2 regions of the Pseudoalteromonas sp. P1-13-1a genome follow, and region 2 is predicted to be linked to the other one. Evidence: riboswitches for the same ligand, from Rfam matches in the RefSeq annotation. Region 2 holds a riboswitch; the other holds the start of a gene.
The links. Region 2 has a riboswitch for lysine ahead of lysC (lysine-sensitive aspartokinase 3). Riboswitches for the same ligand answer to the same signal wherever they lie in the genome.
Positions count from the first base shown of each region.

Region 1 (15,844 bases), on a different contig from region 2:
ACGAGTACTTTGTAAAGCAAGCTAAAGCGCAGGGAGTTCGCGTTGCAACGGGAGAGTTTGGTGCCGATATGCAAGTGAGCTTGTGTAACGATGGGCCTGTTACGTTTAACTTATCGGTTTAATTACCAGCTTTAGTAACAATAATAATATGATTCACAAAGCCCGCAATTTTATTCGGGCTTACTTTTACGCCAAACACATTAAATAGTAATTGCTGTAACTGAATTAACTGCGACTCATGTTGCGACAAAAAGTTTATAAATAGCGTGCCACCTGCGTTTAGCGCATCGTATATTTTTTGATAAAAAGCGCGTTCAAACAAAAATCGTGGTGCATCTATTTGGCTAAATAAATCAAGAATAATCCAGTCATAGTTATGTGCTTTGCTAAGTACATTTTGCGCGTCATCACACTGCACGTCACTTTGGCTTTTAAGAGCGAAAAAATCTGTATAGCAGGCAATTATATCTGCATTTTTTTCAACTGATGTTACGTGTGCCTGCGGGTAAGTGTATTGTAAGTAATTACGTATAGCGCCACCGCCAAGGCCAAGTTCTAACACATGATTTGGTGGTGCTAAGGTTTGCCACTGCTTAGCTAAATAGGTTAAATGTGGAAATAGTAAGCGCTGTGGATTGTTAAGCGCTATCACCGATTGCAATGTATCGTTAATTAGCAGCCAGCGAAGCTGCCCGGATTGGCGAACCTGTATGTGATCGCCTGCATATTTATGCCAGTAAACTAGTTGCCCAATATCTTGGCTGTGGCTAATAAAGTGGCTACTCACTACACCCGTTGAAGGGTTTATAAAATCGCTCATAACATTAAGGGCCTGTTGACCTTTCAGGATTAAAGTTTGTTCAATCTAGGGGCGATTTAATCGCGGCGCGAGATTTGTAACCTAGTGGGCTAGGTAACTGCTCCTGCGTTACTCTACTGGCTTACACCCATGTAGGCAACAAAGAGTAAATTTCCCCTAGGCAGAACTCTTCGCTCAGTGCATGTTCAATCTCTAAAGGCCCAGCATAAACTAGTTGATGCGATGGGTAAAACAGTTATTTTTTCGCTTGCTTACCAAAGTCGTATTGGCAGTGTTTAAAAGATGGAGTATGGTATTTGCCATAATAATTCCAACCAACTTAATCTTTAATTTTCTAATGTAAAAACCAATGTGCAGGTTAAAGAGTTATTCAGTTGGATTACATGCCGTAGCCTTTATTTTTTATTTACGGCAAAACAACAGGAGTATATATGTTTCAAGTAACTACACCGCAGAGCAGCGAAGACTGGCAAGCGTACTATCAATTACGTTGGGAAGTACTACGTGCGCCTTGGAATGAGCCTCGTGGCTCTGAACAAGATGATATGGAACAAGACTCAGAGCATCGCTTTATAAAAAATAACAACGGTGATGTGCTTGGTGTGGCCCGTTTACACTTTAACAACCATGAGCAAGCGCAAGTACGTTACATGGCCGTAGCCGAAGGTAACCGTAACCAGCATATTGGTAGCCGTTTATTACACGAGCTTGAAAAAATAGCATGGACCCAAAACGCAGGCGAATTAGTGTTATTTGCTCGCGAGCGTGCGCTTGAGTTTTATAAGCGCCACGGCTATGAGCTAAAAGAAAAAGCCCATTTAGCGTATGGCGATGTTCAACATTTCAAAATGATTAAGCAAAAGCCTAGTGAGCCGGGTTGGTTTCGCCACCCTGATTGGACGCAAGTACTGCAAAATATTTGGCGTGAATCAATCCCAATTAGTGATGCAATGGGTATAAAAGTAGAAAGCTACACAGATTGGCAGTTTACAACGCGTGCAGATTTAGACGCTAACTTAAACTTACACAACACTATGTTTGCAGGCTCTATATACAGCTTAGCAACCTTAACAGGTTGGGGCGCAACGTACTTAGCGCTTAAAGAGGCAGGGCTTGAGGGTAATATTGTATTAGCCGATGCCACTATAAAATACTTAAAACCACTTAATACCGACCCACGCGGTTGTGTTGATGTGCAAACCTGTAAAGGTAAGCTAAGTGAGCTGGAAACAACAGGCAAAGCAAGCTACGTAGTACCTGTTACTATATTTGATGGCAGCGATGTTGTTGCAGAGTTTGAAGGGGTGTTTGCCGTTAAAAAATAACGAGTAACGCTTTAATAAAAATGCCAAGCACTTTATAAAAGGGCTTGGCTTTTTTTATGGTGTATTAATAAATTAAAGTAAATCGGTAAGTAATATACCCACGCCAACACGCTCAATATCGGCGTTGTAATCAATCAGGCTTTCGCCGTAACCGTTAAAGTACTGGGCGTAACCACGTAAACGACCCCAAAGCGGGAATGACCAATCTAACTGAATTGCACCACGGTTATCTGAATTTAAATTATTACGTGTCATAAAGCTAAACTCATGATCATGATAGCGGTAGGCACCGCTAAATTCAAAGTAACCCATGTATTTGTAAATATCAGGATTGTCGTCGCCATCGGCTTCTAATATATTGTCTTTTTCATCCTCGGCAATGCGATACCAAGGTTTGAAACTAAATACAAAGCCTTCGTTTTCCCAAATGAAATTGGCATAAACTCGGTTCCATGAACGAGAGTTTGGCTGGCTGCGGCCATTAGATTGGTGCGAAATACCCAGCGCTATGGCCATTTCGTCGCCCCAAAGTACGTTTTCTTGGTCTAGGTAATTTACCCAGAAAATTTCTGGCTCATAGTTGGTTTCACGAAACGGAGAAGAAATCTCTGAGTTATAAATCTGCCAGTATGATTGTAGAGTAAAACCAAAGTAGATGGCTTGGTCGTCATCTGAAAAGTCATCATATAATGGAACCTTTATAGAAAGCTGGTATTTAGCCTCTAGGTTATCAAGTGGCTCGCCATCTTGCTCATCGGTTAGTTCGTCAAAGCCATCAAACGGGCGATCGTTAGGGTGCGATACATACGACAAAGGTAAAATGTAATTACGTTTATGTGGTGTAATTACATTTCGGTTTTTTTTACTTACTTCTTCGCGCGCTTTACGTTTATCCAGCGCAGTAAGTTGCTTTTCTTCTTCAAGTGATGAGCATTTTTCACGAAGTTCATCGAGCGTTTGTTTTCCATCACCGCCAATTACCTCATTTAAAATACACTGTTTAACCAATTCAATATCGTTATCTTGTTCGTTTTCTTGTACCTCTTCTTGGGCAAAAGAGGGTGTGCTAAGTAAAGCCGTAACTACTATCCAATAACGCCAGCTCATTGTTTTTCCTTTGAGAGTAGGGGAGATTTATAAATTATAACGTGTTTTTACATATGTAACGGTGAACTTTCACTGAATTTACACTTAATTAGTTACTTTACGTTTACAGTGTTATCACAGATCAAAAAAAGCGGCATATAGCCGCTTATAGTGTAAGTTAGTTAACTTACTCTCACGCAATGAGAAGGGGGAGTTATAGCGCGATGCGTTATAACTCAAATACGTTAGTAAAAAACTTATAAAGCTCTGTGCCTTGGTTTACGCTTGCCGAGGCAAAATGCAAGATAGCGACAGCATCGCAATCAAGGCTTAGCGTTTGTAATGGTTGCTCACTCAAGTAGCGCTCCATTCGTAATACATGTGCAATGGGCTCACCTGCTTTAATATGCCCACCTAGAGGGGCTACATATTCAACCATGCCGCCAATAGGGGCATAATAAGCAAAGTAGTCATCTAAATGGCACGCATAACGGGTCATCTGCTTAGGTTGATGCGCTGCATCTACCAATACATTTTTATGGTTCAAATAGCTTAAAATGCTGTTTGCATCGTTGAGTGCTTCTTGTAAATCTATTTTTTCTTGGCTACCAAGTTCTACTGTAAAGGCTTCAACCTGTACATTGAAGTCCCTATCTTGCGCACTCAGTGCATCACTTAGGTGCCACCAGGGGCAAAAACTGGCTTCATCCATTGCACCATCAAAGTCGCTTGGAATAAGCAGCACATGTTCAATATTAAAATAGCGGGCACTGTCGGTTGCATAGGTTGGACAGTACAGGTGCTTACTTGAAATAGGCCCCGTGTGTAAATCAAGGACTATGTCGGCTTGGTGCGCAAGTTTTTGTAGGTTAAGCGCAATGCGTTTACCGGTATTAAGTAAATAAGCTGGGCCGTTGAGTTTGGTGTCTATTTCATCAACCAAAGCCTGTTTAAAATGATTTTTTAAAGCTGCATCGTCGTAGTGGCTATGATCTTTGGCAAACTGAGTCACTAAATCACTATTGTAGTGATACATGCGGTTCCAGTTAGTGCCAGTAATTGGGTCGAATCGCCCAAGGGTAAACTCCCCTGATTTTTGATTACAACCAATAGGATTAGCGTAAGGCACTAAGGTAATGTCGCCTTTTAAATTGAGTTGTTTTAATTGCTCTAACAGCTGAAAAATAACCGCGTTACCTTGTACCTCGGCGCCGTGCATATTTGCTTGAATATACACGCTTGGCCCGCTGCCATCACCTTTTAAGCGATACACAGGAATGGTGAGCGGTAAGCCGTTTGCCACTTCTCCAACTACTATGTTTTCTTGGCTGATGGGGGTTGTTATGCTCATATTTATTACCTTAAGTAGTGGCTAGCATCTTCAGCTTGGCGTACACACGTGAGCTCGCCACTTTGTAACACGTATTCTGCAGCTAGCTCATGGCATAAAAAATAGGGCATGCTTTCGGTAAAACCATAGGCGCCACATTGGCTAAACACCAGCCAGTCTTGCTCGTTTAAATCGCTTGGTAGGGTATGCTCGCCCAAGCAATCAAGTGCAGTACATAATGGGCCATATAAGCTCATTGCTTGTTCGGGCGCCGTTGATTCGCGTAGTAGCGCTGCAGGAAAGTCTTGGCTTGTAACTGCTGGGCGTAATAAGTGGTTAATACCACCGGTTAAAATAACTTGCTGTTGCCCGTAGTTTTGTTTGCACTCAACAACGGGGTTAGCGTAATGACCGCATTCGCCTACAGCATAGCGGCCAAGCTCCATCCAAAGCTCGTCTACACCTGCGCCTTTTTTAATTTTTGCCAGTGCGGTGATTAATTCATCCCACTCAAGTGTTGCATCGTTTGGTGTGTAAGGAATACCTAAACCGCCGCCTAAGTCTAAAATTTTCAGGTTTACATTTAGGTTACTGGCAAGGTCTGTAAGCGGTGCAATCATTTGCGACCACAGCTCGCTTAGCTTTTGCGTGCTAAGCATATTGCCCCACTGGAAAATATGCAGGCCATCAAAGCTTAGGGCTGGGTAATCGCCAGTATTGAGTGCTTGCCATTCATCGCAGCCAAGCCCAAACGGAGTTAGGCTGTCACCCCCTAGTGGATTTTTTTCACCTTCAGGCCAGCGTAGTTGCACACGCAATAAAACTTGCAGCTGCGTATTTTGCAGCTGCGCTTGTTGGTTTAACCAATGTACTTGATTGAGGCTTTCGGCAACAAATATACGTACGCCGCGCTCAATAAAGTGTTTAATTTGTTTAGGGCTCTTTGCAGGCCCTGTGTTGAGCACGCGCTGCGAACTAATACCTTGTGCAAGGACTTGTTCAAGCTCACCTTTACTTGCTACGTCAAAGTTAAATCCGGCGTTGTCTAGGCATTGAATAACCTTAGAGAGCGGGTTCGCTTTTACTGCATACCAAAGCTTTACATCGGTTTGCGCAACTAAACGCGCAAGGTGTGCGTTTAGTTTATCTAAGTCGTAAACGAAAAAAGGGGTATCAAGTTGCTGTGTAAGCGTATTAACAGCGTTTTTGATTGGCGTGCTCAAAAAGCTCATTATCGTAAAACCTCTTCTAGCAATAATGATGCATCGCTTTGCTCGTCGCGGTATTTAACAATTAACGCACACGACATGCTTAGGCCTTGCTCACGAGCCCATTCGTTAGACGCTGGGCGAGAGCCTGGTATTACAATTGCGTATTCTGGAATTGGCTCGCCTTTTTCAAGCTGGCGCTCGTTTACGCAGTCGTATACTGGAATGGTTGCTGATAAGCGCACACCTGGTGCAAGTACCGCGCCTTTTTTAACCACTACACCTTCTACTATCACGCAGCCTGCGCCAATAAACGCATCGTCTTCAACCACGACTGGGCTAGCACCGATTGGCTCTAACACACCACCAAGTTGAACAGCTGCACTTAAATGTACATTTTTACCCACTTGTGCACACGAGCCCACTAATGCGTGGCTATCAACCATAGTGCCTTCGTCGATGTATGCGCCAATATTTACGTACGCTGGTGGCATAATAATCGTGCCTTTAGCTACGTATGCACCACGGCGAACACTGGTGCCACCTGGTACCATACGCACGCCATCTTCAGTGCTAAATTCTTGTGGTGCAAGGTTATGCTTATCTACAAAGCCACCTGCAAACTCAGTGTTAGTGCCATTTTTAAAGGCTTCTAAAATGCCTTGTTTTACTTTTACGTTAGCTTCCCATTGACCGCTTTCGTTTTGTGATGCTGCGCGTACTGCGCCCGATTCTAAATTATTTAGTAGTTCTAACCAGCTCATTATAAAAACCTGTGTTTAATGCCAAGATAAAATGGTGTCGTTTGCAGTGGTAATGCAATCGGTTTGCGTTAACTCAAGATGCGTTAAAGGTGGACGCAACAGTGGGCTATTTAAACGCCCTTGCTGGTGCATTAGCACTTTAACGGGAATAGGGTTTGCTACAGCAAATAGGCTATTGATAGCCCGGGTCCACTGAGCAAATAAATTGGGGTGTTGACCGCTTAGGCTGCGCCTTACAAACTCGTGTGTTTGCAAGGGCCATGCATTGGCCGCAACCGAAACCAAGCCTTTTGCACCTGCTTGGGCAAAGTAGGGCATAAGTGCATCGTCGCCACTGTATAGCGCTAAATTAGGCGCGGCTTGACGGTATGCTTCAAATTGGGTGATGTTGCCACTGGCTTCTTTTAACGCCCACAAGTTTGGGTGCGCTTTTAAGTTTTCAATGGTTTCGATAGGAATGCTTACACCGCTGCGCCCAGGTACGTTGTACAACATACACGGATGCGCGCTTTCGCTTAATAAGCTTTCGTACCAATGTGTTTGACCTACAGCACCTGGTTTAGCATAAAGCGGCGAGCCTAGTAAGTAACTGTGAATAGGTAGCTGATTACAATAGCTAACCCATTCTTTTTGTTGGGCTAAATTGCTACCGCCTACAGCAACCATAAGCGGTACACTGGGCTTTAATTGGCACACGTGCTCAACAATGCCTTGCTGCTCTTTAAGCGTAAGGGCTAAGCCTTCACCTGTACTACCAAGCAGTAAAATACCGTTTTGTGCCGCTTCTTGTTCGCTAACAAGTGTTGTGAGCGTGTCGTAGTCAACATTACCTTGTTGATCAAACGGCGTAACAAGCGCTGTCCACAGTGCGTAGTCGTCTAAATTGAAGTTGTGAATCATCTCTTACGAACCTATAAGGTGTTCGAGATATTAAGGAGGCTGTATGATGTGAGCCGCATTAACGTCGTTCGAACAGTATTCGAAGAGCGAATGGGCTTAAAATAATAGGGCGCACGGCCTTATTATTTAAGACCAGAAGCTCTCCACCAAACTAATAAGCTGCTTTAAAACAGCTATTGGTGACAGTCGCTAGGATTCAACCTAGTCGCCCGAAGTAATTGCCTCGCAAAAGCGTTTACCTCTCGGCGGTATTCCCCTCACATATGCTCACTGGAGTTTGCGCTCCTAACATACGCTACCTGAATAACGCACCTCTTCTAGCCCTTTGTATTTTGTTTAACCGCAAAAGGTTTAACAAAATACAATTTAAATAGGGTAATTGCGGCGATTAAAACATTTTAGCCGTCTAGGTGTCAAGTTGCAGGATACAGATTAGTTCATCGAAAATGTGGGTGGTTACGTATTGGCTGCTTTTCTCGTAAACTAACCCTATGAGCAGTGATGAGGTATTTAATAAGTATGGAAAAATTTAGCGATATTTATAAGCGAGCTGTAGAGCGAAAAGGCTCTGAAAAAATGCTTAAGTTATTAATCGCAAAACCCTTATCTAAAAAAGCATTAAGCGCATTAAGTGACGACGATTGGCTTGAAGAATTTACCCGAAAAGTATTTCAAAGCGGGTTTTACTGGTCGGTAATAAACAGTAAATGGCCGGGTTTTAGAGAGGTTTTTTGGCAGTTTAGTGTTGATAAATTACTTATGATGCCGCCCGATATGCTTGAGCAAAAAGCAACGGATGAGCGCATTATTCGTAATTATAAAAAGGTAAAAACAATTCCTGAAAATGCCTACATGATCCACGAAATAGCTCAGCAACATGGCAGTTTTAGCAAGTTTGTAGCTAACTGGCCAAACGATGACATTATTGGTTTATGGGCATATTTAAAAAAACACGGCGCACGTTTGGGTGGAAATACTGGCCCGTATGCCTTAAGAGCGCTTGGTAAAGATACTTTTTTACTTTCGCGAGATGTAGAAAGCTACCTAAGAGCGCACAAAATTATCGATGGCGGCCTGCAAACTAAAAAATCCCTCACTGCCGCACAGGCGTTTTTTAACGAGATGCAAAAGCAAAGTGGTTTGAGCCTGCAAGAACTTAGCTTAATTGTGGCTTACAGCGTGGGCGACAATCGCGTAGGCATAAGCCAACAAACAGAGGATTAACCATGAAACTAGTGCCAAGATACGCAGACATAGCAGATAACTTCGCAATAGAGGACAGTCCATCAAGCGTTGCAGCCGCGCAATTGCTTTTATGGAATGAAGCGTTAGCACAGCAGTTTAATATAGATGTTGAGCCTGCGCTGCGCGCTAGTACTTTTGCTGGTAACGAGCCACAACCGGTAAGTGCTGTAGCGCTTGGCTATTCTGGGCACCAGTTTGGGCACTTTTCGCCGCGCTTGGGTGATGGGCGAGCGCACTTACTGGGTGCTATCAGCGATGATAAAAGTCAGCTGTGGGATATTCAGCTAAAAGGCTCAGGGGCCACTCCTTTTTCAAGAGGAGGCGATGGACGATGTGCACTAGGTCCCGCTATTCGTGAGTATATTATGAGCGAAGCTATGCATGGGTTAGGAATTAAAACTACGCGGTGTTTGGCTGTTGTTGGCACAGGCGAAGCCGTTTATCGTAATCCACCGCAGCCAGGCGCAATTGTGACTCGCTTAGCAAGTAGTCATATTCGCGTTGGCTCGTTTCAGTATTTAGCAACCCAAGGTGATGTAGAGGGATTAAAAAAACTAGCTGATCTAGCCATTGAACGCCATTACCCAAGTATTCAATCAACAGGTGCACAGCGTTATTTAGACTTTTTAGCAGCCGTTATAAATAGTCAGCTAGCGCTGGTTATTAGCTGGATGCGAGTGGGGTTTATTCATGGCGTTATGAACACTGACAACACACTTGTAAGCGGCGAAACTATCGACTACGGCCCGTGCGCAATGATGAATACCTTTGATTTTGATACCGTGTTTAGCTCAATTGATAAGCAAGGTCGCTATGCCTATGGTAATCAGCCAAATATTGTAAGTTGGAACTGCGCGCGTTTAGCCGAGAGCCTAATACCGCTGATAGATGAAGATGACGAACAAGCTGTAAGTTTAATGACGCCGCTAATTAATCAGTTTTCTACGTTATTTAACGAGCAATATAATCAAATGTGGGCACAAAAATTAGGCTTAGCAGGTTATCACGAAGACGATGTGGAGCTTCTAAGTAAGTTATTATTGTTATTCCAAGAGCATAAGCTCGATTATACCAATACCTTTGATGCCCTTACCGAGTCACTAAATGGTGGCAAAGTGCCAGATGAATTAACGCAATGGGCCCAGTTATGGCAAAAAAGGTGTGATGAAAACAGCTACAACCTAATGAGAGCGGCCAACCCAAGGGTTATTCCACGTAATCACATCGTCGAAGAAATCCTTGCACAATATAATCAATACGGCGAGAGCGATCTGCTAAGCGACTTCTTAACGGTGATGAGTAAGCCCTACGATAAAACAGCTAATTTAGTCCGCTTTCAAGAGACAGGTAAAGATGACAAGAGCTATCAAACTTTTTGCGGTACTTAAGTATTGTAATTAATTGTAAGTTACTGATTATAAATAGTCATTTTTAAATTATTCGGTGTCCAATGATTGAGCAGTTATATACTCGGTGGTATTGTTCGCCTTCATAAAAGTAACTATTTGTAAATTACCTTAATTTATTTATTGTCGATTAGGTAAAAATTTTCACTTAACCTACAATTGATGGTTGTAGTGCCTGTAGATCGTTGAAAAAATTTATAATCTTTATTTTTCGTTAAGTATCGATTAACAAAAGCTCAGGTAGTGTGTACAAAACTGGTTGAGCTAGCATTGATTAGCTACAATTTTCTAAGTTGTTAAAATGGGAAGAAAACAATGAAATTAAAATCACTTACAATTGCAATTGCGTTAGCTGCAACTAGCGCATCTACATTCGCTGCCGATAAAGAAGAAGGCCTTTACCTTGGCGTTTTCGGTGACTACTATGATGCGTCATGGAAAAACATGCGCGCACAAACTGGCCTTGACGTAAACGAGTCAACTGGTTGGGGTGTAGAAGCAGGTTACCGTTTCAGCGATTACTGGAGCGCACGCCTTGAGTATGCAGATATGGACTTTAACGCGTTCGATAAAGCTGCGGGCAATCGTAATAATATCGACGGCGAGCGTTACGGTATTGATGCACTTTACCACCTTGACGGCGGTCCTTTCTACGGTCTATTCGGTATTAAAGAAATGGACGTAGTAGATGACAACACATTCTTAAACGCAGGTGTTGGTTACCAACACTTTATTACTGATGGCTTTTTCGTAAACGCTGAAACTGCGGTATACCAAGGTCTTGATAAAGGTTACACAGATGTAGGCGCTAAAATTGGTATTAACTACTTATTTGGCCAAAACTCTATGCCTGCACAGCCGGTAGAACCAGCACCTACAGCAGTAGTAGAAGTACCTGTAGAACCTAAAGACAGCGATAACGATAACATCTTAGACAAAGATGATAAGTGTCCTAATACGCCAATGACAGACGCTGTTGATGGCGATGGCTGTACTTTATACGAAGACCGTGAAGTAACAACTAGCTTATTAGTTACTTTCCCACATGATTCTGCACAAGTTGGTCAACGTTACTTTGACGACATCGCATCAGTATCTGAGTTCTTAAAAGAGCACGAAGATACAACTGTACTACTTGAAGGTCATGCTTCAGCGGTAGGTAATGCAAACTACAACAAGATCCTTTCTAAAAAGCGTGCTGAAGATGTAGCACAAGAGCTAATTAAAGATGGTATTGCTGAAGATCGTATTACAACTGTTGGTCTAGGTGAAGAACGTCTTAAAAATACAGCTAACACGAAAGAAGCTCACGCTGAAAACCGTCGTGTAGAAGCACATGTAAAATCTATTGAACGTGTAAAAGTTAAGCGTTAATAGTTACTTACTTTATTTTAAAAACCCAGCCTAGTGCTGGGTTTTTTTATGCCTTTAAAACAGCAAATGCAATATTAACCAGATTAAACAAGAATGATTATTACTTAACAAACATTCACGAAAATAGAATTTGCGCTCACCACTATTCATAATATTTATAGTCGGTATAATCAGTTGCTTAGCTGGATGGATTTTCATCTATACATAAAAGCTTTATAATCCCGCGTTAGAATACTATAAGTATTGGGTTACTTTTTTTGCGCATGAGGCGCTACCGAATACTTTCACGTCACCAAGAGGGCAATATTGTGCTACAAGAATATCGTAAACACGTAGAAGAACGTGCCGCGTTAGGTATCGTACCAGCGCCATTAGATGCTCAGCAAACGGCTGATCTTATTGAACTAATTAAAAACCCACCAGCGGGCGAAGAAGAGTTCATCTTAGATTTACTCGTCAACCGTGTACCACCAGGTGTTGATGATGCAGCATACATCAAAGCAGGCTTTTTAGCGGCAGTTGCTAAAGGCGAAGCACAATCTCCATTAGTATCTAAAGATAAAGCAGCAGAATTATTAGGTACAATGCTAGGTGGTTACAACATCGCCCCAATGATTGAGCTACTTGATGACGAAACACTTGCGCCTATCGCTGTAAAAGGTCTATCAAACACATTATTAATGTTTGATGCATTTTACGACGTAGAAGAAAAAGCAAAAGCAGGTAATGAGCACGCTAAAAAGATTATCCAATCTTGGGCAGATGCAGAGTGGTTTACTAACAAGCCAGCCGTTGCTGAAAAAATCTCTGTTACAGTATTTAAAGTAACGGGTGAAACAAATACAGATGATTTATCACCTGCACCAGATGCATGGTCACGTCCAGATATTCCGCTTCATGCTTTAGCTATGCTGAAAAATGAGCGCGACGGTATTAACCCTGAAAAACCAGGTGAAGTTGGTCCAATTTCACAGTTAGAAGAGTTAAAAGCGAAAGGTTTACCGCTTGCATACGTAGGTGACGTTGTAGGTACGGGTTCTTCTCGTAAATCGGCAACCAACTCTGTGCTTTGGTTTATGGGCGATGACATCCCATACGTACCTAATAAGCGCGTGGGTGGTGTATGTTTAGGTAACAAAATTGCGCCTATCTTCTTCAACACAATGGAAGATTCGGGTGCGTTACCAATTGAGTTAAATGTTGATGAGTTCAACATGGGTGATCAAATTGATATTTACCCATACGAAGGTGTAGTTAAGCGTCACGGTACTGATGACGTTATCTCTACTTTTGAACTTAAATCAGACGTTATTTTAGATGAAGTACGTGCCGGCGGCCGTATTCCTCTAATCATTGGTCGCGGTCTAACAGACAAAGCACGTACATCTTTAGGTTTAGGTGCGACTGACGTATTTAAAGTACCAGCAGTAACAGAAGTGTCTGATAAAGGCTTTACACTAGCACAAAAAATGGTTGGTAAAGCATGTAACGTAGCAGGTATTCGCCCTGGCCAATACTGTGAGCCAAAAATGACCACTGTAGGTTCGCAAGATACTACAGGTCCTATGACACGTGATGAGCTTAAAGACTTAGCATGTTTAGGTTTCTCTGCAGATTTAACAATGCAGTCATTCTGTCATACCTCTGCTTACCCTAAACCAATTGACGTAAACACTCACCATACGCTTCCTGATTTCATCATGAACCGTGGCGGTGTTTCACTTCGCCCTGGCGACGGTGTAATTCACTCTTGGTTAAACCGTATGTTATTACCAGATACTGTAGGTACCGGTGGTGACTCACATACACGTTTCCCATTAGGTATTTCGTTCCCAGCGGGTTCAGGCGCAGTAGCGTTCGCAGCAGCAACAGGTGTTATGCCACTTGACATGCCTGAGTCTATTTTGGTTCGCTTTAAAGGTGAAATGCAGCCAGGTATCACTTTACGTGACCTAGTACACGCAATCCCTTACTACGGTATTAAGCAAGGCTTATTAACAGTAGAGAAAAAAGGTAAAATCAACGAATTCTCTGGTCGCGTACTAGAAATTGAAGGTGTTGAGCACTTAACTGTTGAGCAAGCGTTTGAATTATCAGATGCATCAGCAGAGCGTTCAGCTGCAGGTTGTACTGTTAAGCTTTCTAAAGAGTCTATCAGCGAATACCTTGAGTCTAACATTGTTATGCTTAAGTGGATGATCTCTGAAGGTTACGGCGATGTACGTACAATCGAACGTCGTATTAATGCAATGCAAGAATGGTTAGCAAACCCAGAACTTATGGAAGCTGACGCTGATGCAGAGTACAAGCACGTTGTAGAAATCGATCTAGCAGAAATTAAAGAGCCAATCCTATGTGCTCCAAACGACCCTGATGATGCGCGTTTACTTTCTGATGTTACTGGCGAGAAAATCGACGAAGTATTCATCGGTTCTTGTATGACTAACATTGGTCACTTCCGTGCTGCGGGTAAATTACTAGATGGCTTTACTGGTCGTATCCCAACTCAGCTTTGGGTAGCTCCACCAACGAAGATGGATAAAGACCAACTCACTGACGAAGGTTACTACGGTATCTTTGGTCGTGTTGGTGCGCGTATCGAAACGCCAGGGTGTTCACTGTGTATGGGTAACCAAGCACGTGTTGCTGATAAAGCAACGGTTGTTTCTACCTCAACACGTAACTTCCCTAACCGTCTAGGTACAGGCGCAAATGTATTCTTAGCATCAGCCGAACTTGCTGCTGTTGCGGCAATCTTAGGTAAATTACCTACACCTGCTGAGTACCAAGAATACGCAGAGAAAATCAATGCAACGGCTGCAGATACATACCGTTACTTGAACTTCCACCGTATGCCTCAGTACACTAAAAAAGCAGACAACGTAATTATTCAGCAAGCTGTATAATTTAAATCTGTTTTAAAAAACCCGCTTAGGCGGGTTTTTTATTGGTTAAAATAAAATTGAATATTTCATGCTGTAATGAGTTTTAATTGAATTAAATATAACCATTACCCACTTTTTATATAAATAATAAAGCAAACATTCCTTTCTATATGCATTAAAATCTCTTTTAATATTCTCATTATTTTAAGCGAGATTTTATGACTGCATTAAACAACCAGAATTTACTGCAACTACGTTTTATTAACCAAGCAAATATTGATTTGGTTAAGCCTTCTTTTGATAACCTACCTGCGAATCCATATGCAGATGGTGAATTTCGTAAGCGTCGTTACTCGGTAATTAAATTTCAAAATGGTGAGCTAAAACTACAAGCTGCCAAAGCATTTGTTCAAGACGATTCTATCAATACCTTTCAGGGTAATGTTGAGCGTACTTATGAAAACTTAGAGCAAAGCTTACTTGAGTCAGAAGGTATGAAAAGCATTGTAAGTGAGTTTTGTGAGCTTACCGGCATTGATGAAGGCCGTGATATTGAAATACATCAATTTAGAATGCTTGCTATTGATAGCGATACGCCAGCGGCACCTGAAGGTGTGCATCAAGATGGCTTTGACCATGTTTGTGTGTGTGGTGTTTCTCACGAAAACTTAGAAGGCGGTGAGCTGTTAGTATACGAACACAAGCAAGCCGAACCGTGTTTTAAAATGGAAATTAAAGACGGCATGTTTGCACTAATAAACGACCGTCAAGTTTGGCACAATGCAACGCCAATGAACAAAGTAGATGCAAGCAAGCCAGGTTACCTGGATTGTTTTGTACTTACCTCTTAAGGAGTGCTCATGAACATAGCGCAATTACGTGAGCAGTTTCCTGCATTAATACAAACTGTTGATGGTAAATCGCCAATATTTTTAGATGGTCCAGGTGGCTCTCAAGTACCTCAGTCTGTTCTAAATGCAATGACTGCTTATTTAGGGCATTACAACTCAAACTTAGGCGGTGCGTTTTTTTCAAGTGATAAAACCGTTGAGTTAATGGCCAATGCGCGCCAAGCAGCGGCCGACTTACTGAATGCGCCAAGTGCACAAAATATAGTGTTTGGCCCTAACATGACCAGCCTTACCTTTAGCTTTAGTCGCGCTATTTCACGCGATTGGCAAGCCGGTGATGAGATTATTGTGACTAACGCTGATCACTTCTCAAATGTATCGTCTTGGCAGCAAGCAGCGCAAGATAAAGGCGTTAAAGTTCAAACAGCTTTAATTAACGAGACTGATTGCAGCTTAGATATGGCGCAGTTTGCAAGCTTATTAAACAGCAATACTAAACTGGTTGCGGTAACTTACGCTTCAAATACCACAGGTTCTATTAACGATATAAAACGTATTATAGAGCTTGCTCATGCTGTAGGCGCATTAGTGTACGTTGATGCCGTGCATTATGCACCGCATGAGCTTGTTGACGTGCAGGCCCTAGGTTG
Region 1 covers NZ_LKDV01000017.1:73,654-89,497, reverse strand. Annotated here, with positions in the region: gene dtd (D-aminoacyl-tRNA deacylase) at 1-122, shown strand, start outside; gene AN391_RS12120 (spermidine synthase) at 119-820, opposite strand; gene AN391_RS12115 (bifunctional GNAT family N-acetyltransferase/hotdog fold thioesterase) at 1,252-2,145, shown strand; gene AN391_RS12110 (phospholipase A) at 2,218-3,252, opposite strand; gene AN391_RS12105 (succinylglutamate desuccinylase/aspartoacylase family protein) at 3,461-4,582, opposite strand; gene AN391_RS12100 (PLP-dependent decarboxylase) at 4,588-5,793, opposite strand; gene AN391_RS12095 (2,3,4,5-tetrahydropyridine-2,6-dicarboxylate N-succinyltransferase) at 5,793-6,533, opposite strand; gene dapA (4-hydroxy-tetrahydrodipicolinate synthase) at 6,549-7,433, opposite strand; lysine riboswitch at 7,562-7,758, opposite strand; gene AN391_RS12085 (DNA-3-methyladenine glycosylase I) at 7,953-8,657, shown strand; gene AN391_RS12080 (YdiU family protein) at 8,660-10,066, shown strand; gene AN391_RS12075 (OmpA family protein) at 10,400-11,458, shown strand; gene acnB (bifunctional aconitate hydratase 2/2-methylisocitrate dehydratase) at 11,767-14,364, shown strand; gene AN391_RS12065 (2OG-Fe dioxygenase family protein) at 14,562-15,194, shown strand; gene AN391_RS12060 (cysteine desulfurase-like protein) at 15,204-15,844, shown strand, end outside.
Region 1: another riboswitch for lysine. It lies ahead of dapA (4-hydroxy-tetrahydrodipicolinate synthase); the one in region 2 lies ahead of lysC (lysine-sensitive aspartokinase 3).

Region 2 (15,844 bases):
ACCGGCTACTTCTTTTAACTCATCGGCATTTTTGCCTTGTAGTCTAAAACTTACGTCGCCGTCATCACGCCCGCCACTAAAAATATTATCTTGAATATTAAGCGTTTTAACACCTGGTAGCGGTGGCATTTGTTCGCGCCAAAGGGTGCTTAATTCAAAGGTATCGATAGGGCGCAAGTGTGGCTCTACTAAAATAGCCATAATGTTTGCCTCTGTACGCCCGCGTAGGCTTACCGATAAATCGCGGATCATGCTTTGTCCGTATTGCTCTTCAAGTTCTTTATCTACTTTGAGTAATACATCTTCAATTTTACGGGCAGTTTCAAGGGTTGCCTGCTCCGAAGAGGCTAGGTTCATTTCTAACGTAATACGCGGAAAGTCATGCGGTATTTTAGGATTAGGCACAAACTTAACCAACCCGCCTGCAAACATACCTGCACTGACTATTAAAATACATAAAAAGCCAATAATTACGGTATAACGATAATGTATACAATGGCCTATAAAAGGCGTGTAGTAGTTTTGTACAAAGTGTTTTAAACCGTTATCAACTACATTACGCAGTTTGTGTAATGGATTTTTAGGGTTAGGTTTACGTGGGTTCATGGCTGCAATATGCGCAGGTAATATTAGCTTTGATTCAATTAACGAGAAAATCAAACACAGTATAATAACCACACCAATGGCCTTAGAAAACGCAGCACCTGGGCCTGATGCCATAGCTTGGGGTAAAAACGCTGCAATAGTGGTTAGCACGCCAAATGTAGCGGGCATAGCAACGCGCTTAACACCGCGAATAACATTATCAAGGCTATGACCATGTTTTTCTATTTCGGCACTGGCAGATTCGCCCACAACTATGGCGTCGTCGACCACAATCCCGAGTACTATAATGAAGGCAAATAACGACACCATGTTTATGGTGATGTCTAAAAAGCCCACAGGCATAAATAAAAAGGCACCTAAAAAAGACACTGGTAAGCCCATCATTACCCAAAACGCTAAACGCAGCGGTAAAAATAGTGCCAATACAATCATTACTAAAATACCGCCCCATACCATGTTGTCGATCATCATATCGAGTCGACCTTCAAGGTAGTAGGTTAAATCAACAATAGGTGAGAGCTTTACACCTTGTGGAAGTTTTGACTGTTTTTCTGCCATGTAGCCTTTAAGAACTTTAGCTACATCGGTTATGTCTTGATCTTTTGAGGCATCTACTTCAAACGAAAGTGAGTTTTTACCGTTATATTTAGAGTAAAGCAGGCCTTCTTCAAAGCCATCATTAATTGTTGCTACATCGCCTAAATTAATTTGTGCACCATCGGCAAGCGTTATAAGCGGAAGCTTTGCAAATTCTCCGCCACGGTAGGCCTGCTTTTCAACACGCATAGAGATATAGCCTGTGTCGGAGCGAATTTGTCCTGCCGACATATTAGTAGAAAAGCTTTGCACCGCGCTTGAAACATCTCTAAATGTAAGGCCATATTCACGTAGTTTATCGGGGCTTATTTCTATGCCTATTTCGTAATCTAGGCCACTGTAAAAATCGACTAAGTTAACGCCAGGCAGGGCAAGCAGTTCATCTTTTATGTCGTTACCTAACTCTTTAAGCTGGTAGTAACTCATGTCGCCGTAAAGCGCGAGGATCATGACCTCTTGCTGAAATTTTTCACGTTGAATAACGGGGCGTTCCATCCCCGCAGGAAAGGTATTGATAGAGTCTACTTGCGCTTTTATTTCGTCTAGGGCTTCTTGTAGGTCGTATTTTTCTTCTATTTCTACCCACGCTTGCGCATAACCTCGGTTAGAGTAGGTTATTAAACGTTTTATACCCTCGGTACCTTCAAGGTTTTCTTCAATTTTTATGGTTATGCCTTCTTCAACCTCTTGCGGGGCGGCGCCTGGGTATATCGCTTGAATACTCACCCAGTTACTTTCAAACTGCGGAAATGCCTGTTTGCGAATGGTCAGCGCTGTTAAAAGCCCACCAATGAGAATAAAAATCATGATGAGGTTTGCCGCCACTGGGTTACGTGCAAACCATGCAATTAAGCCTTTTTCTGAGGTACTCATGGTGTATCCTCTTTAAGTGCTAATTGAGTAACATCGCTTTTAGGTTCAATGCCCTCAAGCTTAACCGCCATGCCTTCTGTTGGGTATTCCAGGGCAGAGGTAATAAGTTGTTCGCCACTGCTTAACCCTTGGTCGGCTATGACCATGCCGTTTTGTTCACGTACAATATTAAGCGTTTTAAAGCTCAGGGTGTGATTGTCGTTTAAGATAGCAATTTTGTTATTTTTAACTAAATGGTGCGGCACTATAATGGCGTTATCAAGCGCTCGCCCTTCAATAGTAGCGTTAATGTAAGAGCCAAAACGCAGTGGCTTAGTGTTATCAGCGTACGGGGTAGGTAACTGCGCAACTAAGTAGCTCATACGGCTGGTTTGATCAACAACACCTTCGCTACGTACAACCTTGGCTTGCCAGGTAGTTTGCTTACCGGCAAATTCGGCATTAAGTGTAACCTGTGCGCCAATACCGCCGTTATTTAAGTATTGCAGCTCTTTATCTGCAACCGGTAAACGTACCTCTGCAACCGAGGTCGCGCTTAGCTCACCAAATTTACTGCCAGCACTCACTACAGAGCCTAAGCTAATTGTGCGCTCGTTAATAATGGCATCATAGGGGGCTCTAATGTAGGTGCGTTCTAAGTTACGTTTAGTGCGTTTTACACGCGCTTGAGCAGATTTAAAATTTGCCATTTTTTCGGCAAGTTGTGGTTTACGTAAATAAAGTTCAGATGCAATTGCATCGCTTGAGTCTGATTTAATACGTTCCCATTCGGCTTTAGCAACATGGGCTTGTGCGCGTTCAATTTCAAGTGCTGAACTTGCTTGTGCAAGGCCTGCTTGGGCTTCAATTAAGTCGGCTTCGTAATCATTTGGATCAATTCGTGCTAAAATATCGCCTTGCTTAACAAACGCGCCTTCAACAAATTGTTCGGCTACTGAAATAACTTGCCCGCTTACTTGCGCAACAAGTTCAGTACGGTCTTTAGGTTTTACAACGCCGTACGATTTAACATCAAGCGTTATCGCATCAATGTTTACGTTTTGCGCAGCAACAAGTGGGCGAGTGTCTTGCTCTGGTTTTTCTTCTGGTGGCGCTTTCATTGCTGAAAGGCCAATTGCCAGTGCAATTCCGGCAGCTAAAACTGCGACAGGTAATAAAATTTGTTTTTTAGTAGCCACAAGGCATTCCTTCATATATTTGGTGACAAGGCAATAATACGCAATAAAGTGTTTACAAGGCGTTTGAAGATGTAACAAAGCATTACATATGTGTATTACAGATAAATAATGAGCTAGGTAGGGTGTTAATTTAAATACAAAGGCCTGGCTTTTACTAACAGAGGTGTTTATGAAAACAGAGCCTATGGCATGTCGTTTAGGCTGCGGTGCTTGCTGCATTGCCCCCAGTATTAGCTCGCCAATCCCGGGAATGCCAAACGGTAAAAAAGCCGGAGAGCGTTGTATTCAGCTAGATGAACGTAATTTATGTAAATTATTTGGCGATGAAAGCCGTCCTAAAGTATGTAGCGATTTTAGCGCCACATTTGATGTGTGTGGGTCTACTAATGCAGAGGCTCTAGCACTTATAACCGAGCTTGAGCAATTAACCTAGCTCACGAGGTTAATACACATATATTTACATTTATCTATTACCGAGTGATTTTTTTAAGTAATTAAAAGCTGCGCTTTTAACGCGAGCAAGCTCAGCGTCTACCGCAAATGTGTAGATATACGCTTACTTTGTAGACGTAAAGCTTGCTTAGGTGACAGGCAAAGCCTGTAAAAGTGATTTATTCACAAAGAGGGGAAGAGGCGCTGCGCTTTTAGAGGAAGAGATTAACTTTAAGTAATAGTTGGTTTGTGTTTTCTCATTTACTTCTCATTCGCTTCTTTTTGTACAATATTTTCTGTCTAAAATAACGCTTTTATAAAAAACACAGCGTTTACAAATCAAAGTATAAATTGAGTTTGTAAACGCCGGCTTTATTTTCTACCAACTATACGTTGCGCTTAACGTATATTGCTCACCGCGTCCTGGTGTACCTGGTATTTCTTCAAACGACTCATCCCATAAGTTGTCAGCCGCTAAAGTAATAAATAAATTGCTTAACTGAGGCGGGGTTATTTTAAGCGTTAGCTGGGTAAATAACGCGTTGTCGTGGCCGTTTCTAAGCGCGTTTTTGTGTTGTGTACGCCATTCGTTATCTATTCTAAATTCTAAAATATCAGTTGGGTTGTACACAGCGCCGAGTGTTAAACGGTGATCAGGAAAGTTTAACGCGTAAAAACTAGCATCAATATCGGCTGCGCCGTAGTTTTCTGATTTATGCAAATAGGTGTAGCTAGCAATAAGTTTCGCAGAATCAAAGTGTTTAGTCGCTAAAAATTCAACCCCTGCAGTATCAATATCAACGGGGTTTGCAAAGCGCGCAGAGGTGGAGTCAAAATTAAAGGTCCAGTCGGTTAAGTTATTATCTTTTCGATAAAAAATAGCCGAGTTTAACTGCCAGCTTTGCTCTTCAAGTAATAAGCCAAGCTCTAAGTTTGACGTTGTTTCGCGCTCAAGGTTGTAGTTACTTCTAAATAACCCGCCAGAATCGCTGCCGCCAATGGCTGTGTAGCCTGCAACTTGGCTTGCCTGCGCGTACGATAAATAAAGAGTGTGTGCTGTGCCGTCACTATTTTGCGTATTTAGGGTTATATCACCAATAGCTGATACTTCAGCATCATCACGATTGGTATCATCATACGCAGCCCCTAAGCGAAAGGTAAGTTGTTCGTTTTTTAGCGCTATTGTGTATTCAGGCAATACGCTCAGCTTATAATATTTTCGTGAGGTAAAGTTGTTTTCAAGTGTGGTTGATTCAATCGAGTCATCAATAAATTGTGCCGAGTAATTGATTGCCAGTGCATCGCTTTGTGTATGGCGACCCGAAAGAGCAAGCGATTTAACTTCACTTTTATGAAAAGCTTCAAATGCACTTGGGTTTTCGCGCGAGTAAATATAGTGATCGTCATGGGTACGGTAATACGCCGATACTTCAAAATTGCTGTTTTCAGCGTAATTTTGTTTGTGATTAAGCATCCAAAGGCGGGTTTCTAAATCTTCAGTTTCGTTAACGCCAAAAGGGGTATATAAGTTAGGCCAGCCAAAAAACTTATCTTGCGAGCCATAAAATAAATCGGTTTGGCTATGCTCACTTGCCAATTGCACGCGAACTGAGGCGCGCGAAAAGTCATGATCGCCATTATCAATAGTGCCATCACTTTGCGAGTGAGAGTACTCACCTTCAAAGCCCAGTTTATAGTTAGCTAAGCTATCAAGTTGTGTGTTTTTAGCAGCGTGAATACTTTGCAGGTTAAAGTCGTTCGTACCAGTGCCAAGCGATACACTACCGCCAGTAATAATTGGTTTCCAACCAAACGAAACTGTACCTACAGAGCTGTTCATACCGTACAGTGCGTTATCGGCACCGGTTAAAACTGCGGGGCCGCTTAGCATTTGCGGTGCAATAGGTATTTCAGCAAAATAATGACCAGATTGCGGGTCAAGTAGGGTAGCACTGCCGACTCTAAAACCGGTATTTTCAAAAATTCCACCACGAATAGTTACATCAGCTTGCGCCTCAGCCATATTACGCGACTGTAAATCAACACGCGGGTCATACTCTAAATTAGAAATAGGCGAGTCAAATGTACCGACAGGCAGTTTATTCGCAGTAGGCGAAGCTTCAACCGTTATTTGCTCTATTGAAGACTCATCAGGTAGCGTATTAGCATCAACAAATGGGGTAACGCTGCATAATAGTGCAGGTAATATAATGTGTGGTGTGCGGCTCATGTGTTTCTCGTCGTTTTTTATTTGTAGCGGCGGTTACAATTAATTTCAAAGCATATATTTGAGCATGATAAAATAACTAAATGTAACAGCAGACATTTTGTGCGCGATTGTACATTAATTTGTTAATAACTGCATTTGATAACCATTCACACTTTTCTCATTAGGTAACATTTATAATGGATACTAAAGAACATAATACTATTTACTTTGCTGGTGGCTGCCTGTGGGGCGTACAAGAGTTTATGAAACACTTACCAGGCGTAATAAGTACTGAAGCAGGACGCGCTAATGGTACAAATAAAACGACAGGTGGCGACTACGATGGTTATGCAGAATGCGTAAAGGTAATTTTTGACCCAAACGCCGTTAGCCTAAATAAGCTGTTTGACTACTTTTTTGAAATTATTGACCCATACAGTATTAATAAACAAGGAGATGACGTAGGCCCTAAATACCGCACTGCTATTTACAGTAAACACCAAACCCATTTAGACGCAGCAAGCAATTATATAAATAAGCGCAGTGATGCAGAAAAAGTTGTAGTAAGCGTTGAGAAGCTTACCAATTACGTACCAAGCGATCCTGAGCATCAAGACCGTTTAACCAACCACCCAGATGACTATTGCCATATACCCTTTGAGTTATTGTATAAGTATAAATCGTAAATTTAACGCAGTGTCTATGTAGACGTGCAGCTTGCTGACGTGACGAGCGAAGCTCGTAATTACTTCAATCTAAAGTCCCAAAACAAACAGCCATAAAAAAGCTCACATACTGTGAGCTTTTTAAAACTTACTTAACGCTAATTTTAACTTACTGCTGCTTTTGCGGCGGGAAGTTGCTTAAAATATTAGCGACTGTTTCTTTAATTGACGCTTCGCGTTGCTCAGGCGATTGCTTTTTCTTTAAACGGCCTTCTTTAGCACCGCGCCAAACTAGTTGGTTTGATTCACGGTCAATAATATCAATCACTAACGTACCCACTTCGTATTCGCGGGCGCTAATATCGCGTTGAAAGCCCGTACCCCAGTACCCCCAACGTGCGCCGTAGCCTACGTTAAAGCTGTCTACTTCGAGCTCTTTATCTACCGATGCATGGTAGTTAACTAATACGTCAGCTTGTGCGGCGTCAACTAGGGTCATACCTAATGTTTGGCTAAGTTCTTTATTAACAGCGGTACGTACGCGTTTTTCCATTAAACCGTTAATTTGGTAGTTTGTGGTGTCTTTGGTTAGGCTCGCGTTTTCTACCCAAGCAAATGTTTTAAAATTACTAAAGTTGGCTGATTTGTCGTAATCCCAGTCTGGGGTTTGCGTACAGGCTGTAAGTAATGCCAGCGCTGCAACAATAAGTATATTTTTCATTACCTTTGCTCCAATAAAATGCGTTAATTTAAAATAACACACATCGTTTAAATGTGTATTAGTTTAACGTCCTATATTTTAGTTTAGTTGGTTTGCCTTAACGGCCAATTAACTGTGTTCAACTTCTATCCAGTCTTTTTCGTCTACCCAGTTTTGGGCGCCATCCTTTACTGAACGAATAGGTACAATGTAATCACAGCTTACCTGTGGCTTAACTGAGGCAAATATAGGCACAAAGCCAAAGCTCAATGCCGTTTCTATGATTGCTTTTTGGTTTTGCGGGTCGATATCGGCCGCTTCATCTATATAAATAGGTATACGGTAAAGGTTTTGTTCCTGATCGCTTAATAAGTAACGAATAAACAACATGCCACATAATAACTTAATGGTGATACGTGTCCCGTTTGAACCGGCTGAATCGATTTTTTCAAAGTGTTCGGTTTCACCTGCGCGGTTTACCACTTCAAAACGAATGTCGAACAAATCAGTTAATGTAAGGCCAGCTTTGTCTGAGGCAAGTTTTATTAGGTGATCTTTTGCTTCGTTTACTGCGCTTTCGCTGTAAGGTTCTTGGCTTAATAAATCAAGGGTGTCGCCTTGCTCAAACTGATGCGACGTGCTGATAATGGTATCAATACTATCAACCAGCATCTTGCGCGGTATTACGTTAATTTTAAACGCTTGCAGGTTAGAAATACGGTGCTGGCTTATCCCTTTATTAAAGCTGTTCATTTCGCGACGAAGGCGATCTAAATCTTCACGCAAGCCTTTAATGGTTGCGGCTACTTCGGTTAGGGCTACGCGACCTTGGCGCTCAACGGCATCGCGTTCGTTATCAAGGTTATGAAATGCACTAATCAACTTTTGGTATTTAGTAAATTCGTCGTTTTCGTTATCGAACTTAGTAATACCCGCGTTATATACATGCAAATAGGTATTACGTACGTTTATGTCAAAGTTGCGCAGCTCTTGGCAGTCTTTATTAAAGTGATGTACTAGGTCGCTTAAGTTATCAAAATCGACTGTTATATCAATCATATATGGGGTCACTTTCCCGCTGTATAAATCAAGCGTGTGGTCAATTCGCTCGCTTTTAACTTGGCGAAGGCGCTCGGTTTGGCGATTAATTTGCTCTTGCTTAGATTTAATTAACGAACGTCTGTCTGCAATTGAGCCACTATTTTTTTGAATATCTTGCAGGTAGTCGTCAACTTGTTCGCGCTCTGCTAATAATTGCTCTTTTAGCATGGCTTGCGCTTCTACCGACTGCTGCATTACCTCAAATTGCTCTAAGCGTTTAAGTGCGCTCTCTGCGCTCAATAGCTCATCATAAAGTGCATCTTTTTCTTTTTGTTTCTCTGCCACGTTAGCGGCTACTTCGCGCTGTTGTTTAAACTCTTTTAAGGAGCGTTCAAGCGCGTCTAATTGAGCGCTAAGCTGGGCTTTGTTTTCTCCGCTTTGCATTTGTACAGGCGAGAGTTTTTTAAGCTTAATGCTTGCCCCTGGAAGGGTTAGCACACCGCCTTTAACGTTTTCACTTAATAGCGATAAAAATTCCCCAAAGGCGTCTTCGTCATCAATGGTTATATCGCCCTGGCTGGTGGTTGCGAACGAGAGTAGGTCGGGATTTAAAATGCGCGATATTTCTTCTACTTCTTTGAGTGATAAGTCTTCGCGCATACGAGTAAACAAATTAAACTCAAGGTTTTTAAGCTGTAGTTTTAAACTTTTTATTTGTTTTTGGGTTTCGCTAATGCGGTAATCAAGCGTATGTAGGCTTTGCCCTTGTGCGCTGGTAATAGAGTGCGAAAGCGACTCGTAATCTTGCTTTAGTTGCGCAAGGTTTGCTTTAAGGGTGGCTTTATTTACCAGTTCAAACTCGCTTTTAAGGGCGCTGTAATCTAAAAACCATTGCTCAATTTGGGTTTGTTTGCGCTCTATATCACGAGATTGCTGCACGTATAAGCTTTGCTTTTGTTCAAACTCGTGTTTTTCGTGCTCTATGTCTTCAAGGGCAATGGCGAGTTCGCTTAGTTGCTCTTCTTGGTAGGTGTCAAAGTCTATTAGTGCTTGGTCAATTTTAGGTGCGTAGGCTGCTAACTTACCTTTAAGCACGGTTTGGTTTTCAAGCATTGATTCAAGCGCACTTATTGGCTCTTGCATTGATTCAAGCGCTTTTAATTCGCGTTTAGCGCGGTTTACTTTATCAAACGAGCGACGCCATACTTCATAAAAGTCCACTTTAGAGTTTGACATATGGCGCTCAAACACACGTAACATAAAGCGTTTAACATCGCTTGCGCCTAATTTGTGTAAGTTAAGAATACGCCTAAATATTTCTTTATAAATGGCGGAGTCTTGCACGTTATTAAGCGGGATCATTTTTAAATTAATGTCGCCGTCAAAGGGCGTTGCGCCACCGGTAAGTAGGGCGTTTAGCTCTTGTGCTTTTAGCTCTATTGGGTTGTAACCTTGCGTTTTTAAATGATTAAACAGCTTGGTAAACTTAATTATGGTATTACCTTGCGTGTACTGCGCTAAATCAAGTGTGCCTTGATAACAAAAGTACTGATGCGCATAACCAGCTATTTTACCAAGGCCTGCGACCCCAATTACGACCGAGCCATGAGGGAGGTTGGCTTCGAGTAAAATGTACGATTGATCCGATGAAAAATAAAATTTACGGGTTTCATCTAAATCATGGCCGTCCCATTCGGTTAGGCGCAAATCGTTTATTAGCGGAAATTGCAGGGCGTTAATAACCGAGCTTTTACCGGTATTGTTTGGCGCACAAATAGAGCTGCTTTTATCAAGTGGGATCACACACTTTGCATAACCTGCGGTATTAAGTAGGGCGAGTTTACTTAGTCCGTATAAGTTTTTCATTGCTCGTCCTCCGTAATGTAGGTTTCTTCGTTTACTTCCATCAGTGCATCAATGTAACGGTAAATAGGCGCTTGTAGCATAAAGCCGCCTTCTACTTCGCGGGCAAGGCCTAAACGTACCATGCGCAGGTAAACGTCTTTTCGTAAATCTGAGCCCGAAAAGATCTCAAGCTGATCAAACAAATGTTTGTTAATTTGCACTAAGGTTTGCATCAGTTCTAAATCGTTTACTTCATCAAATAGGGCGCGCATTGGGTCTTTACCTGTATTGGCAAAGTGCTCAATTAAAATGTAAATAGTTAGCGCAATAGCACGGGAGATTTTACCCATATTCGGTGTACTTTCGTCGCTGGCAAAATAGTAAAAGCCACGGCTGTCGTGTTTTAAATCGTGGCCCAGGGCGCTAAATAAGGCACTGTAAGATTCTATGTGTTGGTCAAGCTCTTGCCACATTACGTTGTCTTGTTCGCAAATATGATAACCCGCGCCTAATTTTTTATTAATGGCTTGCAGGTGTGTTAGCTCGTCTAGGTTTATATGTGTCATGTGTTACTCGTCTGCCTGTGTATCTGGCTGAGGCGCTGAATTAAATGGGTATAACGAAAAATGCTGGCCGGCAATTTTTATGCGCGCTTTTTCATCGCTTTGGCTAATGTGAATTTCACTGTCGCTGACTAATTTTTGATATAAAAATAGCATTTCGTCGGCCTCTAACTCGGGGTAGCTTTCGTCTAAAAATTGCAGCAATGGCTGAGGCTTTTTGCGTTTTTTATTAAAGCGTTTTGCAAAGGTTTTTTTAACATCGTGGTAATCAGGAATGTTAGGCGTTACAAATGCCGGTACGTCTTGTTGCTCTGGAAGCTGGTATTCTTCGTGTTCAAATTCTACCAAGCTTGCCATGTAGGCTACTATATGGCGCTGTTGCCCAAGCGAGTAACGTTGGGCATCACTGACAAAGTTTGGTTGCACCGCGCTTAGCATGTTGTCTACGCCATTTTTACGTACCAGGCCAAGCACTTTTGCCGCTTGACGGGTAATTAAGTTATTACGGCGCAGCTCTTCGCGCAGTGGCATAAGCATATCGGCACTTTTACGTAAGCTTTCTCGGCCAATCAAATGCATTTCGAGTATACGGGTGCGTAATTGCTCAAGCATGCGTTTGTCACTGTACGCTTTACCTGAGCGTTCAATGTGCTCTATTTGCTTACTTATTTGCTGCTCAATACGGGTAAAGCAAGCATGAAAGTCGCCTCTAATATCGACCATTTCAAGCATGGGCTCTATGTATTCGTCAAAGGCCTCTATTACGGCTTTGTATCGCTTTTGCAAAGATTGCACAGCATGATCAGATTTAGCCTGCTCAACTATATTTAATATGGCGTTTTCGTTGTGTGCGTAAAGCTTCATTATTTTACGCACCCGATCATCCATAATGCGGCTAAAACGGCGTAAATCGTCAAAGTCTTCCATTTCGCCTGCGTTATCTAGTCGGTTTCCTAGGCGGGCTAAATCATCAACCAAAACGCTAATTTCTTGTGCTAAACCTAGGTGTTCTTCTTGTAATAAAAAGGTCGCAAAATCGGCAATGGCACGGTTAATTTCAAGCTGAGAAGATTTAGCCAATGGAATGAGTATATCTTGATTGAGCAAACGATTTGTTTCTTTGTATATGCGCTCGTTTGTCCACGTAGGCTGTTTTTGTTTAATAGCGTTTTGTACGTCTTTTAGGCTAAAGTCGGCCATTTTAAAACGTTTAAATAATAGCTCTAAAACACCCCAATGTTCGCTAAGGGTATTTAGCAGCTTTTTAGCTGGGATCATAAGAGGTTACAACATCCTAGTATTTTATTATTGAGTTCTTAAAGTTGACTCATTATTACGTATTCTACCAGTAAATAGTATTCGTTTTTAAGACCATTTAATAATAGTTTTTGCATGAGGGCGGTGCTAAAATTCGCACCGAAATTGGGCACGCACAAAGGAGTGATTTTTGTGTGTTCTTTAAAACTATATCAAAGGTTATTTAACTACCATGGTCCCCTCGATAATTTTAACCCTAATAGCGATTGCCTTCTTACTGATCGTTATAGAAGATATAATTCACGTAAATAAAGCTAAAACAACGCTATTTTTTGGCACGCTTTGTTGGATTATACTTTTTGTTAACCCTCTTCATGGGCAAAGTCCCACCGAAATTCAGCACCTTTTAAACGAAAACATACTAGAAATAGCCTCACTTTGGTTGTTTTTAATGGCCGCCATGACCTTTGTTGCGTATTTAAATTCTAAAGGGTTTATAGAAAACATAGTGCATCGGGTAATGCCTAAAAGCATTAGCGAGCGACAACTTATGTTTTTAGTGGGCGGGTTTGCTTTTTTGTTTTCGTCTATTTCTGACAACGTAACCGCTACCCTTATATCACTTGCTGTGGTTATGTCGTTACAGCTTGAAGCTAAAAAGCTGATTAAATACGCCACACTTATTGTGTTTGGGGTTAACTCTGGCGGTGTATCGTTAATAACCGGTGATGTAACCACCTTAATGATATTTTTAGATGGCAAAGTGTCTATTGCCAACTTATTACTGCTTATAGCGCCTGCGTTTATAAGTGTGATGCTACTCGCGCTTTTGCTCTCTATTGGTATGAAAGGGAAAATAGAGTTCCAAGGCTCGCAAAAAAAACGCATAGAAAAAACTGACATTACTATTGCCATTATATTTTTATCAACCGTGGTAAGTACGTTAACACTTAGCGTAATTTACAGCGTACCGCCGCTACTTACATTTTTATTTGGTTTGTCGGTTATGTTTTTAGTGGCGCAATTTTTAATGCGCAAAAAAGATATAAACAAAGACATAATAGACTTTGTGCGCGACATAGAATACGACACGCTACTGTTTTTCGTTGGGGTTTTATTATTGGTAGGGGCATTAAAAGAGATTGGCATTTTAAGTAAATTTACCGATTTATACGCAATAATGTCACCTGAGTACGCTAACTACTTAATGGGCATATTATCAGCTGGGGTTGATAATGTACCGCTTACCGCTGCGCTATTAAAAGCAGATATAGTAATGAGCCAACAGCATTGGTTGTCGTTTACCTATGCAACAGGGGTAGGTGGGTCAATGCTAATAATTGGTTCAGCAGCGGGTATAATTGCAATGAGCAAACTTAAAGCACTTACTTTTACTAGTTATTTTAAATTATCACTGCAATTATTAATTTGTTATACCGTAGGTTATACAGGCGCTTATTTTATGGGTAGCTTTGTTTAATTTTACTATAAATGCTTGACACCTAGACGTCTAAACGATAACTTTCAAAGCCCCGCTAATTAGCGGGGCTTTGTTTTATTTAGCCAATGGTTAATAAAGCATTCAGAAGAGGTGCGATACTTAGGTATTTAATGGTAGGTGACGAACGCCCATAACCATTAAAGAGGGAAGTACTCGCCGAGGAAAACAAAGTTACGTCGACAATGTTTTTCGGTTTATGGGGCTGAATCCCCAAAACTGTCACCAACTTAGGTGGAGAGCTTCTGGCAGCGGACACATCAAATATATTCCTTTGCCAAGTTCTTCTTGTTTTTCAGCGGTCTGGATACCGCGAAAGGAGACGAAATGACTACCCAATCAGTGCCACAAACAGTATCAGGCGCAAAATCAGATTACATCGTTGCCAAATTTGGCGGAACCAGTGTTGCAAACTTTGAAGCGATGAGTCGTTGCAGCGAAATTATTGTTGAAGATAAAAGCGTACGTATTGTTGTTGTGAGCGCCAGTGCTGGCGTAACTAACCACTTAGTTGCATTGTGCAAACCCGACCTTAGTAAAGAACAACGCCAAGAGCACATTGATGGCGTATTGGCTATTCAGCAGGCTATTTTAGATGAGTTGTCGCTTGATGCCGATTTAGCCGTAGGCTTTAACGAAACATTAAAAGCATTCCAAACACTAGCCCTTGAAACACTTACTACAGATCAACAACACGATGAATTACTTAGCTTTGGTGAGCGCTTGTCGTCTTACTTATTTGCGCAAGTGCTGCGTTTAAAAGGCTTAAATGCTGACCGTTTTGATGTACGAAAAGTACTGAAAACCGACAGCCAGTTTGGTAAAGCAACACCTAATGTTAAAGCCACAGCGCAAGCGGCTAAAGAAGTATTAATTCCGCTACTAGATGAGCAAGTAATTGTGACTCAAGGTTTTGTGGGCAGCGATGAGTTTGGCCAAACAACCACGCTTGGCCGTGGTGGCTCAGATTACAGCGCAGCATTACTTGCAGAGGCAATTAACGCTAAAAGCGTACATATTTGGACCGACGTAGTGGGTATATTTAGCACCGACCCTCGTTTGTGTGCAAAAGCAACACCAATTGCCCGTTTAAGCTTTGACGAAGCCGCAGAAATGGCTACATTTGGCGCAAAAGTGTTGCACCCAGCTACTATTTTACCAGCCAGCCGCAGCCACATTAATGTATTTGTCGGCTCAAGCCGTGAGCCAGAGCGCGGTGGCACGTGGATTGAGCGCGAAAAATCTCAGCAGCCGGGTATACGCGCTGTAACGCAACGTAAAAATCAAATATTGCTTACTCTTAAAAGCCCTGAAATGCTATTAGCAAGTGGCTTTTTAGCCCGTGTATTTACCATTTTAAGTGAGTTTAATATATCGGTAGATTTAGTGACAACTTCAGAAATAAGCGTAGCCATTACCCTCGATAACGCGCCCAATGCCTCGCGCCCCGAGCTTGAGCAAGCGTGTTTAGATAAGCTTGCTGAATTTTGCCATGTATCGGTTGAAAATAACTTAACGTTAGTGGCGCTTATAGGCTCTGAAATACAGCTACGCCAGCACGAAATGAATTTAATGAATGTTCTAAAAGAGTTTAATATTCGTTTAATTTGCCACGGTGCAAGTAAGCACAACCTTTGCTTTTTAGTAGAGCAGGGCGAATCTGATACTGTAGTACAAGCAATACATAGCCGCTTATTAGAAAGCGCTGCCTAAGCTTATAAAGCCAAGTCATTAAGTATCTAAGTTATTAAGCACATAGCACCGCCAGTCGGTGCTTTTTTTATATGCCACGCTTACATCAAATAGCGCATTGCCACACGCTATATTGTTGCTCGCTGCTACAAGGTTTTGCTGTGAGAACTCACTAAATACATTTGGGCTAAGCAATTGCGCTATAGGGCGGTTAGTTGCTTTAGCGAGCGCCTCTTTTAAAGTCCAAATTCTAAAGAATGTGTACGCTTGATCCACAATAGCAGTAGGTGCGGTAATTAAGTCAATTTCAGCTTTATTGTAAAAATGTTTAGCGAGCTTTTCGAATGGGCGTTTTAAGCTTATTTTTTCAATATCAAACCCAAACTCTGTATTAGTAACATTAAGAGCTACACCCACTAAGCCATGTGAGTGCGAAATACACGTATTAATAACGCTGCGGTTTACATGGAGCTGCAGTTTTGAGCACTCTTCATTAAAGTGGGTGCTCATTTTATTAAGCGGTACGTGCGCGTATTGGGGCTGAGTATGCTTTGCGAGTTGCTTTAGTAATAAGCGCGATGCAAGGTACTCTTGCTTTGCTTGCATACGTTTACGGCGATTTATAACGCTTAGTTCAAATGGGCTTAGGTACTGGCTTAAATCAAGGTGTTCTACATTAAGTGTGTTG
Region 2 covers NZ_LKDV01000012.1:29,413-45,256, reverse strand. Annotated here, with positions in the region: gene AN391_RS09525 (efflux RND transporter permease subunit) at 1-2,076, opposite strand, end outside; gene AN391_RS09520 (efflux RND transporter periplasmic adaptor subunit) at 2,073-3,254, opposite strand; gene AN391_RS09515 (YkgJ family cysteine cluster protein) at 3,424-3,687, shown strand; gene AN391_RS09510 (TonB-dependent siderophore receptor) at 4,066-5,916, opposite strand; gene AN391_RS09505 (peptide-methionine (S)-S-oxide reductase) at 6,093-6,581, shown strand; gene AN391_RS09500 (DUF4136 domain-containing protein) at 6,730-7,281, opposite strand; gene AN391_RS09495 (hypothetical protein) at 7,390-10,167, opposite strand; gene AN391_RS09490 (condensin complex protein MksE) at 10,164-10,712, opposite strand; gene AN391_RS09485 (hypothetical protein) at 10,716-11,987, opposite strand; gene nhaD (sodium:proton antiporter NhaD) at 12,199-13,446, shown strand; lysine riboswitch at 13,545-13,717, shown strand; gene lysC (lysine-sensitive aspartokinase 3) at 13,792-15,177, shown strand; gene AN391_RS09470 (4'-phosphopantetheinyl transferase superfamily protein) at 15,196-15,844, opposite strand, start outside.